2 linked regions of the Pararhizobium capsulatum DSM 1112 genome follow. The main gene of each other region encodes a partner of the protein of the gene in region 2 in a complex. Links are inferred from orthologs where the notes say so. Each region holds a gene or a part of one and is shown on either strand. Other genes may lie near its edges.

Region 1 (3,030 bases), 2.0 Mb from region 2 along the record:
ACCGGACCTCGGCCCCGAAACGTTCGAGAAGCCGTCCCGCTTCCTGCGCAAGGAGACGGCTGTAAGAAACCTGCCGTAGCGAGCCGTGGAGTATCAGGATGCGAGGCGGATGGGTGGAGAATGCCGGACGCAAAGCTTCGAGATCGAGCGCGCGCAGATGGCGTCCGTCGGCCGCCGGGAGATCAGTCAATGCGCTTGCCCTCCTCGTCAAGAAGACGTTCGCCGTCTTCTTTCGTGAACGGGCCATGGAAGATGTCGTCGGGCAGGATGTCGAGAACGACTTCGGACGGCCGGGACATTCGCGTTCCCATGGGGGTGACCACAAAGGGACGGTTGATCAGTATGGGATGAGCGAGCATCGCGTCGAGAAGCTGGTCGTCGGTCAGCGAAGGGTCGGCGAGGCCGAGTTCGGCGTAAGGCGTGCCCTTTTCGCGGATCGCCTGCCGGACGGTCAGGCCCGCGTCAGCGATCATGGTGACCAGCTTCTCGCGAGTGGGCGGGTGTGAAAGATATTCAATAACGGTCGGCTGGATCCCGCCGTGGCGGATAAGCTCGAGCGTGTTGCGTGACGTCCCGCATGCGGGGTTGTGGTAGATCGTGACTGGAAAGGTCATTCGGCACCTTTGGGATTGATCTGGATTTTGGAAGGGAGAGACTGGTCGGCGAGCAACCATCCGGTCAGCGCGAGCGCCAATAGAGCGCCCACCACCTCCGCTGCGGCAAAGCCCGGCACGTCGATCGGCCGGATGCCCGAGAAGGTGTTCGTCAGCGAGCGGGCTATCGCAACCGCTGGGTTGGCGAACGAGGTCGATGACGTGAACCAATAGGCTGCCGTTATATAGAGGCCGACAAGCCATGGCACGGCATCTCCGCGGAAGCGAACGCCCGCAAGAATCGTGAAGACAAGGCCGAAAGTAGCGACGGCTTCGGCCGTCCATTGCGACATGCCACTCCGGACCGTTTCGGACAATTGGAGGACCGGAAGGTCGAACATGAGATGAGCGATCCATGTTCCAAGGACGCCTCCCCCGATCTGGGCAAAGACGTATCCGATGGAACCCGAAGCAGTGATCTCCCGGCGCAGCGCAAAGACCAGTGTTACGACCGGGTTGAAGTGTGCGCCGGAGAGCGGGCCGAGGATCGTGATGAGAACGACAAGGATCGCGCCGGTCGGAATGGTGTTGCCGAGGAGCGAGATCGCAGTGTCGTCCGAGAGCCTGTCGCCCATTATTCCAGACCCCACGACAGTGGTGACCAGAACAGCGGTGCCCAGCGCCTCGGCGACGAGGCGTCGGCGGATATCGAACATCACCGTCAGCCTGCCTTAGTCGGGTTGCGGCCGATCTCATGGAGGTGTGTCTGGAGCGCAAGCTTATCGATGGAGGACATCGGCAGGTTGACGAAAATCGAGATGCGGTTGTTGAGCATTCGATAGGCATCGTCGAACGCCAGGTGCCGCTCAGTTTCCGTACCCTCCGCCGCCGCCGGATCGGGTAGACCCCAATGGGCAGTCATCGGTTGACCGGGCCAAACAGGACAGGCCTCAGCGGCCGCGCTGTCGCAGACAGTGAAAACGAAATCCATCCGCGGCGCGCCGGGTGCAGCGAATTCGTCCCAGTTCTTCGAGCGGGCGAAGCTCGTGTCGTAGTTCAAGCCCTTCAGAAGCTGGAGCGTAAATGGATGAACCTCTCCTTTGGGATGCGACCCGGCGGAGTAGGCTTTGAACTTGCCGCGGCCCACCCTGTTCAGGATAGCCTCGGCGATGATGGATCGTGCGGAATTGCCCGTGCACAGGAACAGCACGTTGTAGATTTGATCTGTCATCTTGGTTCTCGACGGTTGACTCAGGTTAAGTGGGAAGCCTCCTTGGGAGGGCAGCACGGGGTCAATTCCTTGATCAACGGAGCGCAAAGTTCGGCGTTGCCGCCACAGCAGTCCTGAAGGAGGTAGAGGGTAACTTGACGAAAATGATCGAGATCAGCCCGGTAAATGATGGAGCGGCTTTGGCGCTCTCCCGAAATGAGCCCGGCGGTGGCCAGGATTGAAAGGTGAGCGGACATTGTGTTCTGGGGTACGCCGATCAGACGGGCCAGCTCCCCGGCTGCAACACCCTCGGGTTCCCGCTCCACGAGGAGCCGGAAGGTCTGGAGCCGGGTCGGCTGCGCCAAGGCCGCAAGCGCGGCGATCGTATTAGTCTCATCCATATATCCAGAATAACGGATTTAAACTTGTTGTCAAGATGACTAGTGAGCCTCAAGTCGGCATTGGTCCTGCAGCGCGTGCGATAGCCGAGACATTCGCCCCCGGCAGAAACGTCTCGGCAATCAGCCGCGCCTTCTCGTCATCCGGCCAATCGCGCGGCTTACGTCTCGACCGTACCGGTGTTGCTGTCAAAACCTCAAAGGCACGAGCCTGATTCACACTGTCGCTCATAGGATTCTCCGCATGATTCATGCCGAAAATGAGCCATTTTACGCCCCCCCCCCGCTACGTGGGGTCGCCTGCGCGCTTACGCGTGAATTGGAGGCCATTCCCGAAGACGATATCGAGGACCGCATGGAGCTTCTGGCAAGCAAGGTTCCTGGCCTTCCACTCCTCGCCGATTGCCTTGCCAAAGATCAGCAGCTCAAGGAGAAACAGGAGCTGACTGCGAAGATCCTGGGCCGTCTAGGCCCCGACGAGCCCGGCACCAGCGCCTCAATTCCCTGGCAGTCGTCTCTCGCCTACAAGGACATCTTCGACAATCTTCTCGCCAAATCTCCGGTCTTGACGAGAGCCGACATCGAGGAAGCGAAGAACATCCCCCTTCCCACTGGTGGCAGGGGTTATTTTATCGAGGAGTTGAAAACGAGAAGACGCGATGGCTCGCTGACCGAATGGCATTGGCCCCTCATCATCATTACGGATGACGGCAAGAGGTACTTTCTTGAGGGCGTCTGGAACCTGTACTCGATCGAGACCGCAAACAAGGACGAGCAGCTACTCGCCGATTTGTACGGCGACGTCACTAAAAACTTCAAGAGGATGCCC
Region 2 (2,942 bases):
TCCCTCGACCGCATCACCCGGCTTCTCGACAGGCTGGGAAATCCACAGGATCGCCTGCCGCCGGTCGTCCATGTGGCAGGCACCAACGGCAAGGGTTCCGTGACCGCCTTTTCGCGAGCGATTCTGGAAGCCGCGGGTCTCAGCGTCCACGTCCATACCTCGCCGCATCTTGTCAACTGGCATGAACGCTACCGGCTGGGCCGCAAGGGCGGGCGCGGCGAGCTGGTGTCCGATCCGGTTCTGGCCGACGCCATCCGCCGCGTTGCGGACGCCAATGCCGGCGAGAAGATCACCGTCTTCGAAATCCTCACAGCCGTCACCTTCGTCCTGTTCTCAGAGCACCCGGCCGACGTCGTGATCATCGAGGTCGGGCTTGGTGGCCGTTTCGATGCAACCAATGTCATTTCCTCGCCCGCCGTTTCCGTCATCATGCCCATTTCACTGGATCATCAGGCCTATCTCGGTGATCGGGTTGAGCTGATTGCGGCGGAAAAGGCGGGTATCATGAAACGCGGCCGGCCGGTGGTGATCGGCCATCAGGAAGAGGACGGTGCGCGCAGCGTGCTTGTCTCCATCGCTGAGCGGCTGGGCTGCCCGCTTTCCGTCTACGGCCAGGATTTCATGGCGCATGAAGAATATGGCCGGCTGATCTACCAGGACGAGGATGGTCTTGCTGACCTTCCGCTGCCGCGCCTGCCGGGCCGCCATCAATATGCCAATTCCGCGGCCGCGATCCGCGCCGTCAAGGCTGCCGGCTTTTCGCCAACGGATATGGAAATCGAAAAAGGCCTGACATCAGTCGAGTGGCCCGGCCGCCTGCAAAGGCTGACAGACGGGCGGCTTGCTGCAATTGCTCCGAAAGGCGCTGAAATCTGGGTCGATGGCGGACACAATCCAGGCGCAGGACAGGTCATTGCCGAAACCATGGCCAATCTGGAGGATCGCGATCCGCGTCCGCTGTTCCTGATCATCGGCATGATCAACACGAAGGATCCCGTCGGCTATTTCAACGCGTTCAAGGGCTTGGCGGAACATGTTTTCACGGTGCCGATCCGTGGTTCCGATGCGGGCATCGACGCGGTTGCACTTGCGGATGACGCGGCCTCAGCCGGCTTCAAGACCTCGCCCGCATCATCAGTCTCCGAAGCGTTGACTGAAATCGGCGATATCTTCGCTACTGGACAACAGGTGCCGCGCATCCTGATCGGTGGATCGCTTTATCTGGTAGGCGATGTGCTTGCGGACAACGGCACCGTTCCAGCCTGAAGATTCTGAGCTACAGATACGAAAAAAGCCCGGTTTCCCAGGCTTTTCGTGAGATGACGAGACGAAATGGTCTCAGACGGTAGCGTTCGAAATCCACGAGGACAAAGCCGTCTTCGGTGCGGCGCCAACCTTGATGTCGGCGACTTCGCCGGCCTTGAACATGGCGAGCGTCGGGATCGAGCGCACGCCATACTGGGCGGCGAGTTCCGGGTTCTCGTCGATGTTGAGCTTGACGACCTTTACCTTGCCGGCGAGTTCGTTGGAGATTTCTTCCAGGCTCGGCGCGATCATCTTGCACGGGCCGCACCACTCGGCCCAGAAATCGACGATCACCGGCTCGGCGGCGTTCAGCACTTCATCCTGGAAATTCGAGGTGTCGACTTTTACGGTAGCCATAGGCTGCTCCTTGAGTTTCGATTCTGGCGTTCTTTGAACGGTTGTTCCTGATGTGATGACTGAACGCCCGGTTTTCAATATTTTCTATCTCACTTTGTCGCGAGCTCGACAAGACACCGGTCAAGCATTGCTTCGCTGAGCGTGATGCATACCGGCCCTTCCGTGAAGATCAGAACGCATTCGAAGCGGTGGTTCGGATAAAGCGGCTGCAGGATCGCCCGGTAGATTGCGAGCTGCGCGCGGTAGACGAAGGGCACGTCTTCGGCCGAATTGGGAATCTCCCTGTTCGTCTTGAAGTCGGCGATAACAACAGTGTCGTCGGAAACGGCAAGCCGATCGATGCGCCCTGAGACGGCATGCTCCCGTTTGCCGAGCGTCAGGGTCCCCATGATCGAGACTTCCGCCCGGCTTCCCTGCGAAAACAGCAGCTCCAGGCCGGCATCGTCGATGACGCGCAGCACCGACTGCGTCAATTTCTGCCGTTCATTCTCCGGCCAATCGGGTACCGACCTTTCGAGATACCGGTTTGCGGCAATCTCCCGCTCGTGCTGAGCCATCGCTGGCAGCATCTGCAGGAAACGGTGCAGGATCGCACCGCGCAACAATGAGGTTTGCGGCAAGGTTTTCGGAGAAAACAGCGCCGATCCGTTCGAAGGTACAGCGTCCTCCTCGATCGTCGCGCCGGCGCCTGAGGGGCTGAGAGGACGTGGCAGCCGGCGTTGAGGCGGCAAGGGCTTGGAAAGGGCAGGGGGAGGGCCCGAGGGGATATGTCGTTCGACGTCCGCCTGCGGGAGTTGGGTTGCAAGGGGCTGCGCCGTCTTCGAAACTTGCCAGCGGTAGCCTGACCACTCCTGCTCGCCAGTCTGGTAAATCTGCGGCGTGCTTCGCCCTTTGTGGTCGGCCGACAGGCTCGCGCTCACCATCGCGTGCCAGCTGTCGGGGTTGGCGCGTTTGCCCTGATAACCGCAGATCACCAGCCTGTCAGCGGCGCGGGTCATGCCCACGTAAAGAAGCCGGCGATATTCCTCCTCGGCAGCCTGCTTCAACCGTTCCGTATCCGCGTCGATCAGGCTGTTGGAGACGGTTCCCGGCGCACGCCAGACCGGAACGTTCGACGTGCCATGGCTTTCGACGACCGGGCGGATGGTGCGCAGGCCGGATATGTGCTGGGTATTGAAGGCTTTACCGCCGCCATCGACAAGAAACACGACGGGCGCCTCCAGCCCCTTGGCGGCGTGCACGGTCATGATCCGCACCTCGTTGCGATCCTTGTCCTGCTC

What was found. The genes of interacting proteins can lie anywhere in the genome.
Region 1: the proteins of trxA (region 2) and QO002_RS11805 are in contact, whole or in part, in an NMR structure (PDB 2IPA), measured with the Bacillus subtilis proteins. The link is inferred for Pararhizobium capsulatum DSM 1112 from one-to-one orthologs.

Annotation. Positions count from the first base shown.
Region 1 is NZ_JAUSVF010000001.1:2,407,605-2,410,634, reverse strand. What follows is about bases 70-3,030. They hold QO002_RS11805 (arsenate reductase ArsC), read right to left. Parts: upstream 1,825-3,030; coding sequence 1,315-1,824; downstream 70-1,314. Other genes in these bases: QO002_RS11790 (hypothetical protein), read left to right, coding at 2,446-3,030; QO002_RS11795 (transposase), read right to left, coding at 2,254-2,433; QO002_RS11800 (ArsR/SmtB family transcription factor), read right to left, coding at 1,845-2,204; QO002_RS11810 (aquaporin), read right to left, coding at 611-1,309; arsC (arsenate reductase (glutaredoxin)), read right to left, coding at 183-614. In the rest of the region: more of arsH, read right to left, coding at 1-69. UniProt on the Bacillus subtilis protein: Catalyzes the reduction of arsenate [As(V)] to arsenite [As(III)]. In vitro, can dephosphorylate para-nitrophenyl phosphate (pNPP).
Region 2 is NZ_JAUSVF010000001.1:407,945-410,886, forward strand. Bases 1-2,873 are described here. They hold trxA (thioredoxin), read right to left. Parts: upstream 1,663-2,873; coding sequence 1,339-1,662; downstream 1-1,338. Other genes in these bases: QO002_RS01865 (bifunctional folylpolyglutamate synthase/dihydrofolate synthase), read left to right, coding at 1-1,266; addA (double-strand break repair helicase AddA), read right to left, coding at 1,752-2,873. Also shown: more of addA, read right to left, coding at 2,874-2,942. UniProt on the Bacillus subtilis protein: Participates in various redox reactions through the reversible oxidation of its active center dithiol to a disulfide and catalyzes dithiol-disulfide exchange reactions.